DNA from 2 places in the Psychrobacillus sp. NPDC096426 genome. Region 1 is predicted to be linked to the other one. Evidence: riboswitches for the same ligand, from Rfam matches in the RefSeq annotation. Region 1 holds a riboswitch; the other holds the start of a gene.
The links. Region 1 has a riboswitch for S-adenosylmethionine ahead of metA (homoserine O-acetyltransferase MetA). Riboswitches for the same ligand answer to the same signal wherever they lie in the genome.
Positions count from the first base shown of each region.

Region 2: it holds a riboswitch for S-adenosylmethionine, as region 1 does, so the genes downstream of both, ACIQYS_RS17000 (bifunctional homocysteine S-methyltransferase/methylenetetrahydrofolate reductase) here and metA (homoserine O-acetyltransferase MetA) in region 1, are expected to answer to the same signal.

Region 1 covers NZ_JBIWEX010000036.1:6,102-13,770, reverse strand. Annotated here, with positions in the region: gene ACIQYS_RS20745 (alpha/beta hydrolase) at 1-99, opposite strand, end outside; gene ACIQYS_RS20740 (aldo/keto reductase) at 264-1,196, shown strand; gene metA (homoserine O-acetyltransferase MetA) at 1,235-2,143, opposite strand; SAM riboswitch class I at 2,227-2,334, opposite strand; gene ACIQYS_RS20730 (VOC family protein) at 2,488-3,417, opposite strand; gene abc-f (ribosomal protection-like ABC-F family protein) at 3,684-5,552, opposite strand; gene ACIQYS_RS20720 (RAxF-45 family protein) at 5,666-5,797, opposite strand; gene ACIQYS_RS20715 (hypothetical protein) at 5,865-6,092, opposite strand; gene ACIQYS_RS20710 (sporulation protein) at 6,189-6,584, opposite strand; gene ACIQYS_RS20705 (AI-2E family transporter) at 6,590-7,669, opposite strand, start outside.
Region 2 covers NZ_JBIWEX010000022.1:36,827-44,495, reverse strand. Annotated here, with positions in the region: gene kynB (arylformamidase) at 1-160, shown strand, start outside; gene ACIQYS_RS17010 (protoporphyrinogen oxidase) at 359-1,744, shown strand; gene ACIQYS_RS17005 (nuclease-related domain-containing protein) at 1,945-2,835, shown strand; SAM riboswitch class I at 3,053-3,158, shown strand; gene ACIQYS_RS17000 (bifunctional homocysteine S-methyltransferase/methylenetetrahydrofolate reductase) at 3,339-5,198, shown strand; gene metH (methionine synthase) at 5,179-7,669, shown strand, end outside.

The DNA of each region.
Region 1 (7,669 bases):
ATTGCTACCCATACCGTGCATCAGAAATAATGCTGGATATTTTTTCGTTTCATCTGTAGTTTGTGGTGCGCTATGAGTATATGTAAATGTTGTGTTCATTCGTCTCTTCCTTTCTTAGTTAATTGCACTAATCATAGCATTTTATACTTTTGATTAACTAATTCTTTGTTTCAGAAATATCAATTCCTGAGCTAATTCCTATCAATATAGTAAGTATTAGGAGTAAAATGATAATGATTATTCTGAAAAGGAGTTGTTTTTAGATGAGTAAAAAAGTAGAAATCGGTAAAACAGGTTTGTTTGTGAATCCAGTAGGACTTGGGGCAAACGCAGTAGGAGGACATAATCTTTTCCCTAATTTAAACGATGAGACTGGAAAAGAGATCGTTCGCGCAGCAATTAATAATGGAATTGACTTTTTGGATACGGCCTTCATTTATGGGAAAGGGAGATCGGAAGAGTTAATTGGAGAAGTATTAAAAGAAAGTAAAAGCCGTCACGAAATTGTCTTAGCTTCAAAAGGTGCGCATAAATTAGAAGATGGACAATTTTTAATAGACAACTCTCCTAAGTTTTTAAGAGAAACAGTGGAAAATAGTTTGCGCCGTCTTCAAACAGACTATATTGATTTATTTTACATACATTATCCAGATGAGGACACGCCAAAAGAAGAAGCAATTGGAACACTTCACCGGTTAAAAGAAGAAGGGAAAATTCGAGCGATTGGTGTTTCAAACTTCACACTAGATCAATTAAAAGAAGGTAACCAAAATGGATATATTGATGTTCTTCAATCTGGTTATAATTTGTTAAATCGAAATGCAGAAAATGATTTTATGCCATATACGTTGGAGCATAATATTTCCTTTATCCCTTATTTCCCACTCGCTTCAGGCCTATTAACAGGAAAATTCGATAAAAATAGTACATTTGAAGATGGCCGTTCCAAAAATCCATTATTCCAAGGAGAAGCATTTGTTCGCAATTTAGAAAAAGTAGAACAACTTCGTCAAATAGCTAATGATAAAAGTGTTGCGATTTCAAATGTTGTACTTGCCTGGTATTTAGCGAAAGATGCAATCGATGTAATCATTCCCGGAGCGAAAAAACCGGATCAAGTTTTAGATAATTTAAAAACACAAGATGTGCAGCTTACACCTGACGAGGTTGCGGAAATCGATCGTATCTTTAAATAAATACCATCACAGAGCGAACTTCCGCTCTGTGCTTTTGTTTATTCCCATTCGTAAGGTGTTTGTTGGTACACATAATAGTTCAACCAGTTAGAAAATAATAAATGCGTATGTGAACGCCATGTATTTAATGGTTCTTTAGATGGATCATCGTTAGGAAAATAATTTTCCGGCACATCTATATCAATTCCTTTATCCACATCACGGCTATATTCGTCTGCTAGAGTTGTCGCATCATATTCTAAATGACCAGTAACCATTATATGTTTTTCATCTTTGGAGATAATAAGAAATACGCCGGCTTCGTCAGATTTAGATAGTAAATTTAATCTTGGTTCGTTTTTAATTTCATCATAAGAAACCGATGTATAACGGGATACTGGTGCGTTAAATACATCGTTAAAACCTCGCACTAGATTCACCGTTAAATCAGATAGCTGATGAGCAAACACACCAAAACATTTCTTTGGTAAGTCATATTTATCGATTCCATAATGATGGTATAGAGCTGCTTGTGCTCCCCAACATATATGTAAAACGGACGTAACATTCGTTTTTGCCCAGTCCATTATTTGGACCATTTCTTCCCAGTAATTTACTTCTTCAAATGGCAAATGTTCAATAGGGGCCCCGGTAATAATCATACCATCGTACTTACGGTGTTTGATCTCTTCGAACGTTGTGTAAAATGTATCTAAATGCGTTTTACTTACATTTTTAGATTCATGAGAAGCCATATTCATAAAAGTAACATTCACTTGTAATGGTGTATTCCCTAAAAGTCTTAACAGCTGTAGTTCTGTTTTCTCTTTTTCAGGCATTAAATTTAATATTATGATATTGATAGGACGGATGTCCTGCTCAGTAGCACGTTCTTCATCCATCACGAATATCTTTTCTTTTTTTAAAATTTTAGTTGCTGGCAAGTGCTTTGGTACATTAATCGGCATTGTCTTTCTCTTCCTTTCTATGTAACATAAAAAAAACCTCTTTTCTTATAGATAAGAAAAGAGGGTGTATTGATAGCTCTCTGTTCTTATCTCTCAAGATAAAAAAATCTTGTAGGAGTTAGCACCTTTCTGACAACTCAGAGGTTGCTGAAGCTTCACAGGGCCATTCCCTCAGCTTCTCTTGATAAGAATATTAAATTTGTTTATTTAATCTTATAAAGATTATCACGGGAAAACTATTTGTGCAACTATTTAGAATTAATAAATAAACATTTATTTAAACCTTGTTGTTATTAAGCAAATAAAGACCTCCCAAAGAAATATTAGGAAGGTCTTTAATTATGCTAATGTAAATTTTGTATTTCAAAAATGATACCATTTCCACTTGGATCTTTTGTAGAAAGTGTTTGTTCATGCATTTGTATATCATAATTGTGTTGTTTAAACTGTTTTTTCAATTCTTCCAAAGCCTCATTTGTTGGAAGTACTATTGTGTATTCTTTTAATCCAGTTGCATTTGCTTTTGGCTGAGGATTGTTTTCCCCCGCCCAAACATTCCCTGCAATATGATGGTGATATCCACCTGCTGAAATAAAAAATACAGACTCTAATATTGTTTGTTTTTCGAATCCAATAACATCTACATAAAATTTTGTAGATTCCTGTACATTTCCTACACGTAAATGCACATGTCCAATTTTAGTTTCAGCTGGAATACTACCATCTGTATCAAAATCCGCAATTTCAGCTAACTCTTTAAGATCTAACGGATTACTCCCACCTGGGTATTTGGACCAGTCTTCTACTGCTCGATCTGCGTAAATTTCAATTCCATTTCCTTCAATATCATATAAATAAAATGCTTCACTGTAGCCATGATCACTTGCGCTATCTAAACGAGCAATTGGGATGAAACGTTCAAAATGCGTAAAACGCTGTTCTTGCTCCCTTGGGCTATCTACCGTCTTTTTGCTTCGTAAAATATGAAAAAACTTCGTTGCAAATGATTCCCTAGTCGGCAATAAAAATGCTGTATGGAAAACGCCGGTGCTTCTTGAAGGCTGTAATTCATCTGCTGATTTTTCTAGTACTAAAATTGCTTTTTTACCACCTTTTCCAGCAAGTAAAGCTTTTGTATTATCCTGTTGAATTACTTGTAATCCAACAACATCCTCGTAAAATGCTATTTGTCTTTCTAAATCCATCACTTTTAATACAACATGTCCAATATATGTATCTGGATGAATAACAAATGGTTGTTCTGTCTTTGTCATATAAACTCTCCCAACTTTCTTTACTTAGCCAATCAATAGCTTCTAAAGATACTCTATACTAATCCCTAGTTTTTTTATGGGTTTATATCACATTATCATTTACTTTTTTTATTTGCAATAGTTTGATTAATATGATTAACAAAATAAAACCCTTTCCAATGGAAAACACTATTTGGAAAGGGTTTACTATTAAGTTTTATAGCAACTAGAAAAACCAAAAAATATTGCTACAATTATTTGAAGTTATACAATTTATATAACTTGTTTCAAGTTTCATTCTCCATCCATTGTTCCAATAACTCCTCTAATAGCTGAACACGTTGTTTTTTTGTTTCCATCAATTGCTCATATTGCTCCCAGTCATTTTCCGACTCTATTTGCTCAGTAAATAATTTAATTTCCTTTTCTACTTTAGCGATTTCCTCTTCTACCGATATATCTTGGTTCGCCTTTGTTTGTATCGGTTTAATTGTTTTCTTTGTTTCCATCAATGTAATCGGGTGGTGTTTTTCTTGTAACTCCTCCCATTTCGCACGAGCCCAATCGTATGGACCTTCAAACGTTGTTAGCTGTCCTTGGTCTAGCCATACTGTTCTTGGAAATAGCTTATTTAAAAAGTAACGATCATGAGAAACAGCAAGTATCGTTCCTTGGAAGTCTTCTAATGCATCTTCTAATACTTCTCTCGAATCGATATCTAGATGATTAGTAGGTTCATCTAGCATTAATAAATTTATATCTTGATGCATTAGTTGCGCAAGACGTAGGCGCATTCGTTCTCCGCCACTTAAATCGCCTACTCGTTTAAATACATCGGGTCCGTAGAACATAAATTTAGCTAATATATGGCGTGCATCCCCTTCAAAGACATTTACTTCACTTCGAAACACATCAATGAGTCGTGCTTTTGGATCTGTTATTTGGAAATGCTGCGAAAGAAAGCCTACTCGAACATTGCTACCTAGTCTTGCAATCCCTTTATCAATCGGTATTTCTCCGCGTAGTATGTTTAATATCGTTGACTTACCCGTTCCATTACGACCGACAATTGCTACCCGATCTTTCCAGTACACATGCAAATTTGCAAGATGAAGCAACACTTTTTCATCGAATGATTTGCACACGTCTTCCATGACAACCACTTCTTTTCCGCTCCGCGGGGCAGCTTCAAAAGACAAATTCATCTTTTTAAGATCTATTAGCGGTTTTCTTACCTTTTCCATCCGTTCCAAAGCTCTTTCCATATTTCGTGCCTGTCGATGTAAACCAGGATTAGGAGGAACAGCTTCATTGGCCCATTGTCGTAAACGTTTAATCGCTTCTCTCATTTTCTTTATCTTTTTTTGTTGCTCTTCGTATGCTTGAAATTCACGCGTTAGTCGTTCTTCTTTTTCGATACTAAAGGCAGAGTAATTTCCATGATAGACCGTTAGTTCGCCTTCCTCTAGATCAGCTACTTTTGTCACTACTTGATCTAAAAAGTATCGATCATGCGAAATGATCACAACAGTCCCTGCGTAATTAACTAAATATTCCTCTAGCCACTCCACTGCAAATATATCTAAATGATTTGTAGGTTCATCTAGTAACAATAAATCCGGTTTTGTTAGTAAAAGTTTTCCTAGCATAATCTTCGTTTGTTCTCCGCCACTCAAACTTGCAAAAGATTGATAAACAAAGCCTGTTAATTGAAGTCCTTGGATCACTTTTTCTATTTCCGATTCCATTAAATATCCGCCTTGATTTGTAAATGCTTCTTGAATATCTCCATAATTCTGAAGTAATTTTTCCATTTCCTCCGGCTTCGCACTAGATAATTCATCTTCGAGATTTTTTAACTTCTTTTGTAATTCGTTTAATGATTGAAAAGCACTATTCAATACATCATAACCCGTAATTTCTTCAGAAAAGCTAGGGATTTGTGCCAAATAACCAATTTGTGTTCCTTTTTTAAAATGGATACTTCCTTTGTCAATAGTTTCTAAACGAGCAATCAGTTTAAATAAGGTCGTCTTTCCAGCGCCGTTTCGACCAACAATCCCTAGTCTATCTCCTGTCTTAATAGATAGAGAAAGGTTTTCAAAAATTATATTTCCTCCGAGCATTTTACTTATTTCTTGTATAGTACAAATCATTTTATTCGCTTCCTTTTTCATATAATTCAGCTGGAAGCATTTTTCTGCATAAAAAAAGACTGCCTGAAAAGCAGTCTTTTCCATGTGCACATGGTTCAGAAAGAATGACTTTATCAGCTGTGAAATTCACTTAATTTGCTAAAAATGGACAGACTAATCCCGTTGTCAGCAAATTCATGAGTAATTGCACAGGATGTGGCTAAAAATTCCAGTATAAATCCATGTGCATTCACAGCGTTTTTCATTCTTTCTTCACCTCCGTTCAATATAATTAAATTTATATTATCATAATTATTCTAACAATTCAACGCTTTATTCAGAAGGTTTTTCAAAAGTCGGATCGTTCAAATCGTTACCAATTTTTGGAATACCAAGATCATTTTCCTTATTGACTTCTTCGTTTCCAGTGTTTGGGATGTTTTGATCTCTACTATTTATTTGTGTCTCCGGATTAGCAGGATCATTTGAATCACGATTGGACCCACATGCAGATAACATAAGCAATGAAACAAGTAAAACGAATAAAATTCTTTTATTCATCAACTTTCCTCCTACTTTTTCGTTAGATTGCGCTAATTTTACCGCTTTATACAAAAGAAAAAACCCCAGTACAATCACTGGAGTTTACATATTTTCTTATTCTTCTATGTCGAAGTAAATTTCATCTTCGTCACTGAATTCTTTGCCATTTTCAAATAATACAGTCGTTCGTAAAATTAGTTTGGATACTTCTTCTATTCCATCCGGTATCCATCTTTCATCCGGGATAATTTCAAACGGAATCATTTGCATATCTTTGGATGCAACTGACCCAACTAATTCTATTGAATGTTTGGAGATGATTTCGGAAACAAGCTCGTTTCTTACTTTAAAAACCTCTAGTTTAATATTCTCGACAGATTCATCGTCGTGAACACCATCAATATAAATGGTACCAGAAAGGTTTATACCATGTTCAATATATGGATGATCTACCACTGTATCAATTTTAACTGATTGTACTTCAATAGAAGACTCAAACCTTTTTGCCATTATTCTCAATCCACCTTGTTATTTGTATGCTCATATTGATTTTCAAGATTCGGTTCAAATCTATTATACCGATTTTTAAATAAAGTATAAAAATGGGAAACGATCACTTTCAGTATTGCATATCCTGGGATCCCTAGCACAACACCTGGAACTCCAAATAGTGATCCAGAAGTAATCAATACGAAAATAATTGTGATTGGATGCACATGAAGTGATTTACCCATAATTTGAGGAGAAATGAATTTCCCTTCTACAAACTGAACAATTGTCCATACAATCGCAAGTTTCACTAACATAAGCGGTGACGAAACAAGCGCTATAATGGCAGCTGGAGTAATTGCTATTACAGGTCCCAAATAAGGTACAACACTTGTGACCATTGCTATAACACCCAGGAGTAATGCGTAATCCATTCCAATGATTGTAAAGCCAATAAATATCATAAATCCAATACACATAGAAACTAAAATTTGCCCTTGAATATAGGCACTAATCTGATTATCAATACTTCTGAAGACCGATTGAAAATCATCCCGCATGCGAGGTGGGAAAACTCTTATCACGAACTTAGGCAACTTTTCTCCGTCTTTTAGTAAATAGAAAAGAATAAATGGTACCATGATAATAGATAAAACAAAGCTTGTTACCGCTCCTACAACAGAAGTAATTCCAGTTGCAATGCTGGAAATTGTACTTTGAAACAATTTACCCACTTCTGCAGGAACGTTCTTTAATATTTCCATCGCTTCTTTTTCAATTTGTAAATAATAGTCTGCCACAAACGAAGTTCTTAAAAAGCTATCTAAAGAGTTCAGTAGCTGAATCAGATATACAGGTAATTCCTCGACTAACCTAGTAGATTGCGATTTTAAAAATGGCACTACTAAAAATACGAGTAAAGTAATTAATCCGATTAATGCTAAGAAAATGATTAAAATCCCCCAAACTCTTGGAATTTTTATCTTTTCAATCAGTCGCAGTATAGGGCGCAATAAATAATAGGCTATGACCGCTAGAATAACTGGTAAAATCACATTTCCTAAAAATATAGTTAATGGATTAAAAATAAACGACACTTTATCGTA
Region 2 (7,669 bases), on a different contig from region 1:
ATTACCTGCTCATCATGCACTTTATCGACATGGCGTCTATATTTTAGAGAACTTATTGTTACAAGATATATCACCAGGTAATTATGAATTGATTGCCCTGCCCCTAAAGATTCAAGGAGCAGATGGTAGTCCAGTTCGAGCGGTTGTTCGGGCGATATGAGAAAGCAAAGGATCTTTTGTTAGTGATTGTAGCTAATAAAAGATCTTTTGTATGTTCAAATTTGACGAAACTGTAAACTATTAAAGATATCCAATTGAACAAGGGGGGAATAGTGAGTTAAGTCATACCAGATATTTTAAAAAACAATTATACTAGAAGGAGTTAGTGACACCGGATTTAAGACAAGGAGTGAGTATTTTGAAAAAGGTAGTTGTCATAGGCGGAGGAATTACTGGACTTTCGACGATGCATTATTTGCAAAAACTAAAAAAAGAAAAAGCATTAGATATTGAGTTAGTTTTAGTGGAATCGAATAATTACTTAGGAGGGAAAATCCGCTCGGTAAAGAATGAAGAATTTATTATGGAGACGGGAGCAGACTCGATTGTTGCTCGTAATGCAGGGGTTATGCCTATAGTAGAAGAGTTAAATTTACAAGACGAGCTTGTATATAATGCTACAGGTATTTCCTATATTTACACGAATAACGAATTGCATGCTATTCCCGTTGATACAGTATTCGGTATACCGACAAGTGAGGAATCATTAGAAAGTAGCACATTAGTTTCGGATGAAGGTAAAGAGCTAGCACTGAAAGATTTTGAGTTGCCAAATGAAAACTTTACGAAAGATAGCTCAATCGGATCCTTTCTTACATACTTCTTAGGGAAAGAGTTAGTGGATAAACAAATTGCTCCCGTGTTGTCAGGTGTATATTCAGGGGACCTGGATAAGCTTACACTGGCTTCTACATTACCTTATTTAGTCGACTACAAAGATGAATACGGTAGCATTATTAAAGGCTTAGAAGCAAATAAAGAAAAGTTTCAAGCGGCCGCAAATAAAAAATTCATTTCTTTTAAAAATGGACTATCTGCATTAATTGATCGTCTGGAAGAAGAACTTCAAGATGCGACAATATTAAAAGAGGTTCATACAACGAAAGTAGCGAAAAACGGTGACACGTATGAAGTTTCCTTTTCCAATCACGAATCGATTTCAGCAAATTACGTTGTGTTAACGACTCCACATAATGTTGCACAAAGTTTATTGCAAAACGAGGAATTGGATGCTGACTTCAATAAGCTAAAAAACTCATCCCTCATTAGTATATATCTTGGCTTTGACATTCCGGATGAACAGCTTCCTGCTGAAGGTACAGGCTTTATCGTTTCCGAAAATAGCGATGTGAAATGCAATGCGTGTACGTGGACGAGCCGTAAATGGAAGCATACCTCTAAAAACAGCAAGTTGCTTGTTCGTATGTTTTATAAGAGCACCAATCCTGCATATGATGAAATGAAACATATGAGTGAAGAAGAGTTAGTTCAAGTTGCGTTGCAAGATATCGAAAAGAGTTTGAAATTAACTGGAAAGCCTCAAATTGTTGAAGTAACTAAATGGAATGATTTAATGCCAAACTACCACTTGAAGCATGGGCAAGCAGTTCAATCTTTGACGGAGAAAATGGCGGTTGAGATGCCTAATATGGTACTAGCCGGTTGTTCGTATTTTGGAGTCGGCATAGGTGCTTGTATTAAAAATGGAAAAGAAACTGCGGAGTTAATTGCTGCAAGAAATTAATTTTAGATAAGAATGTGGGACCAAAATTTAATTTTGGTCCTTTTTTTATTGGCAAAATGAAATTGTTCGTGTTTTGATGGAATTTACAATTTTTGAGAATGTGATACGATGCGGATGGGGGTGGTTTATTGATCGTTAAAACACGTTCATATGAGTATAACTTGGTAGGCTTACAGTTTCTGGATAGGAGGTTGCCAGATATGCACGCTATGAAAGAGTTGATCCATTCCAAGGTGCAAGCTGCGAGAGCGGGAGTTAATGGTGAGGTAAGGGTGGATGATGTGTTTCAGAAATATTCATTTCCTTTTGAGTATGTAGTGCTACACGATGTAAGTTTAGAGTCCCGGGGGAAATTTCAGATGGACACGATTTGTTTGACGCAGTATTTCGCGGTTATTTTAGAAAGTAAAAATATCGGAGGGAGCTTGTCGTTTAAGGATAATCCACTCCAATTAGTTCGAGAGTTAGACGATGGGAAAATGGATGCATTTGAGAGTCCTGAGGTCCAAATTGAACGAAACAAGTATTTGTTGAGTGACTGGTTTCGTTCCATTGGTGTGGAGCTTCCTATTTATGGGGTGATTGTATTAAGTAATCCTAAAACAATCGTAGTGAATTCTCCGCATAAATTTCCAATAATTTTCCCACAAACGATTCCAGTATTTTTACGAAATATTCCAAGGGCCAAAGTTTATATGGATGTGCACCAAATGCATAATCTTGCGAAGGAAATCGTAGCAAGCCATCGGTCGTACATTCCTTATCCAATGTGCAAGAGATGGAGTATAGACCCACGTGATTTGTTGACAGGTGTGCTTTGTGAAAAGTGCGATAAGCTTGTGATGGTGAAGCGGAAAAACGGATGGAACTGTTTGAACTGTGGTCATGTGGATCGGCACGCCCATGAGAAAGCAATTCGAGAGTGGTTTGTGCTAATTGGAGAGAGCATTAATAATCGGCAGTGTCGATATTTTTTGCAGTTGGACTCTTTTCAATCCGCCTCACGTATTTTAAATTCGATGGGACTTGTTAGAGAGGGCACATCTAAAAGTAACACAATTTATAAGTGGATTTGGGATGAAAAAAGTTGAATCGGATAATGAACCAGCAGAATAGGATAATAGATGCTGATAATCGGATAATGAATGGGAGAAATCGGATAACCGACTAGGATAATCGGATAATCAGTACCATTAATCGGATAATACTGTAATCGCCATAACAAAATTAAGAAAATTCAAATCATTACTTGACGCTTCACCTTATTAAAGGTACGATAAAACTACTATATAAAAACTGAATATTAAATTCTTATCAAGAGAAGCTGAGGGACTGGCCCTTTGAAGCTTCAGCAACCTGCCGAATAGGTTAGGTGCTAAATCCAGCAGACGGTTAATAGTCTGAAAGATGAGAAGGGACGAATTTTGTAAACTCGTAAAGCCTTCTTTTTAAAGTGGGCTTTTTTATTTTTTATTTAGTCGGGGCGGATGTCACAGATTTTGTAAGGAGTTCATCGAACAAGTTCGATGCAGAATCTGGACGCACTGTTTTATGCGCCAAGGCGAATTTGATTAGATAGAGAGGATGAGTGCAAATGAGTTTGTTAGATAAGTTGAAAACGAATATGTTAACAGCGGATGGGGCGATGGGAACGCTCCTCTATTCAAACGGAATTGATTATTGCAATGAAGAATTAAACATCGAAAGACCAGAAATTATCGAAAAAATCCACCAGGACTATATTGCCGCTGGTGCAGATATTATTCAAACAAATACATACGGTGCGAATGCGATTAAACTAGCAAGATATGGACTGGAGAATCGTGTAAAAGAAATAAATGAAGCGGCAATTCAAATCGCGAAACGAGCTGCCGCACCAGGCGGACAATTTGTACTTGGAACAATAGGTGGAATTCGAGGGATTCGAAAAAGCGATGCAACTTTAGAGGAAATTATTCAAATGGTCGACAGCCAAGTAAATCATTTGCTTACTGGAAATCCAGATGGACTATTACTTGAAACGTATTATGATTTCGAAGAGTTAGCTGCGACTGTGACACATTTACGAAAACGGACGAATACACCGATCATCGCGCAAGTATCGATGCATGAGCCGGGTATATTGCAAAACGGGCTATCATTAAACGATGCACTACAACAGCTGGACGCAATAGGAGCAGACGTCGTTGGAGTCAATTGTCGTCTAGGCCCTTTCCATACGATACAAGCGCTCGAAGGGGTCACGCTTCCGAAAAGTGCATTCCTTTCTGCATTCCCCAATGCCAGTTTGTTGGACATGGAAGATGGACGTATTGTGTACGAATCGGAGGCTGATTATTTCGGTCGTGCGGCGCTAAACTTACGTGAAGAAGGGGTTCGATTGATCGGTGGATGCTGCGGAACGACTCCTAAGCATATCGAAGCAACCAAAAAAAGAATTGGTCATTTACCACCATTAACTAAGAAAGTCGTTGCCCCTAGAAAGCAGATTATCATTCGCGAGGCAGAGCCGAATATTAACGAACCGCTTCATGAAAAAGCACAAAAGGAACGGACGATTATTGTAGAACTAGACACTCCACGTCATCTAGATACGACAACTTTTATGGAAGGTGCTAATAAGCTTTACGATGCTGGTGTAGATGCCGTAACAATGGCGGATAATTCACTTGCTTCCCCTCGCATAAGCAATATGGCGATGGGGTCGATGTTAAAGCTGCAAAACAATATTCGACCACTTGCACATATTACTTGCCGAGATCGCAATCTTATCGGTCTGCAATCCCATTTAATGGGGTTGGATGCACTCGGTATTCATGACATTTTGGCGGTAACAGGAGATCCAACAAAAGTAGGGGACTTTCCGGGGGCCACAAGCGTTTATGATGTTTCAAGTTTGGAATTAATCCAATTAATAAAGCAGTTAAATGAAGGTATTTCCTTCTCGGGGAAATCACTTCGAAAAAAAGCAAACTTCTCTGTGGCGGCGGCTTTTAATCCAAACGTTCGAGTATTAGACCGCGCAGTAAAAAGATTAGAGAAGAAAATCGAGTGTGGAGCAGATTATTTCATCACGCAACCTGTGTATACAAAAGAAAAGATTCAAGAAATTTATGAAGCGACAAAACATTTAGCGACTCCTATTTTTATCGGTATTATGCCGCTTACAAATATTCGAAACTCCGAGTTCTTACACAATGAAGTGCCTGGTATCAAATTATCCGAAGAAGTGCTGGAAAGGATGCGAGCATGTGGTGAAGATAGAGAGCGTGCCACTGCAGAAGGAATCCAAATTTCCAAAGAATTAATCGATACAGCAGCGGAATTATTTCATGGTATTTACATTATTACACCGTTTTTCAGATATGACATGTCACTTGAACTAATTAATCATATTAAAGAAATTGACGGAAAGAAAGTGAGAGAGAACAGCTATGTCCAAACATCCAATTGAGCAGCAACTAGAGGTAAGAATTCTTATTATTGACGGTGCGATGGGCACGATGATACAAAATGCAAACCTTTCGGCAGAGGATTTCGGTGGGGAGCAATACGATGGATGCAATGAGTATTTGAATATTGTAAATCCTGGTGTCATTGAGCAAATTCATCTGGAATATTTAGAAGCTGGCGCAGATATTATCTGTACGAACACATTTGGTGGGACACCAGTTGTGTTGAATGAGTATGATCTCGGTGACCAAGCATACGATATTAACTTTCGCGCAGCCCAACTTGCAAAGAAATGCACGGAAAAATTATCGACTACGGATTGGCCACGTTTTGTAGCAGGGGCGATTGGACCGACGACGAAAACGCTATCTGTTACTGGCGGCATAACTTTTGATGAATTAACGAATGACTTTTATGTGCAAGCAAAAGCATTAGTGGAAGGCGGCTCTGATCTGATATTACTCGAAACGAGTCAAGATATGCTAAACGTTAAAGCAGCAACGATAGGAATTAAACAAGCATTCACAGAAACAGGAAAAGAACTTCCTATTATGATTTCCGGAACAATTGAGCCAATGGGAACTACTTTAGCTGGGCAAAACATTGAAGCATTCTATATTTCGATTGAACATATAAAACCGCTTTCTGTTGGACTGAATTGCGCAACTGGACCTGAATTTATGACAGATCATATCCGCTCTCTTTCTGAGCTCTCGGAGGGGTATGTAAGTTGTTATCCCAATGCTGGACTGCCAGATGAAGAAGGTCATTATCATGAATCACCGGACTCATTGTCCAAAAAGTTAAAAGGTTTTGCAGAAAAAGGCTGGTTAAATTTAGTCGGTGGATGCTGTGGAACGACTCCTGCGCATATTCGAGCAGTTCGAGAAGCAGTGGAAGGTCTCGCACCAAGAAAACGAGCGGAAGCTAGTCATGGCCATGTAGTTTCTGGAATCGAGCCACTCCTATATGATGAATCGATGCGCCCATTGTTAATTGGTGAACGGACGAATGTAATTGGTTCAAGGAAGTTTAAACGACTTATTATCGATGAAAAATTCGAAGAAGCCTCTGAAATTGCACGTGCCCAAGTGAAAGGTGGCGCTCATGTAATTGATATTTGTCTAGCAAATCCAGACCGTGACGAGCTGTCGGATATGACAAACTTTATGAAAGAAGTCGTGAAAAAAGTAAAGGCGCCGCTCGTTATTGATTCGACGGATGAAAAGGTTATTGAAGAAGCGTTGAAGTATTCTCAAGGAAAAACAATCATCAACTCGATCAACTTAGAAGATGGGGAGGAACGGTTTGACGCCGTTATGCCGCTCGTCAAAAAATACGGAGCAGCGGTAGTAGTTGGAACAATAGATGAAGTTGGAATGGCCGTCACACGTGAACGCAAACTAGAAATAGCAGAAAGGTCGTATAATTTACTTGTAAACAAATGGGGACTTGCACCGGAAGATATTATTTTTGACCCACTTGTATTCCCTGTAGGAACAGGAGATCAACAATATATTGGCTCCGCAGTCGAAACGATTGAAGGAATCCGTTTAATAAAAGAAAAGATGCCAAGGTCACTGACTACCCTAGGAGTAAGTAATGTATCATTCGGTCTTCCACCTGTTGGTCGTGAAGTGCTTAATGCAGTTTATCTATATCACTGCACGCAAGCAGGTCTCGATTACGCGATTGTGAATACGGAAAAACTAGAGCGATATGCATCCATCCCAGAGCAGGAAATTGAGATGGCAAATGAATTATTATTTACGACTACTGACAAAACACTTGCAGATTTCACTGACTTTTATCGAGATAAAAAGAAAGAAAAAACGGAAGCCGATATTCCGAAAACAGTACCTGAACGTCTTGCCTATTATATTATTGAAGGAACGAAGGAAGGACTTATTCCGGATTTAGAACAGGCACTTAATATGTACGATTCACCACTCGAAGTAATAAATGGGCCCCTTATGGAGGGGATGTCTGAAGTAGGGCGTCTCTTCAATGATAATCAATTAATCGTTGCGGAAGTTCTGCAAAGTGCAGGAGTGATGAAAGCATCCGTTTCCTATTTGGAACAATTCATGGAAAAAAATGCAGATGACTCTGGTAAAGGAAAAATCGTTCTTGCAACGGTAAAAGGGGATGTGCATGATATCGGCAAAAACCTCGTCGATATTATCCTAAGTAATAATGGATACAAAGTATTAGATATAGGAATAAAAGTCACTCCAGCGGAATTAATAGAGGTAATTCGAAAAGAGAAACCGGATATTGTAGGACTTTCCGGATTACTCGTTAAATCTGCTCAACAAATGGTCATAACAGCACAGGATTTTAAAGAAGCCGGTATAGATGTACCGATGCTCGTAGGTGGAGCAGCACTTTCAAGACGCTTCACGGAAACAAAAATCTCTGCAGAATATGAAGGACCAGTACTATACGCAAAAGATGCGATGCAAGGATTAG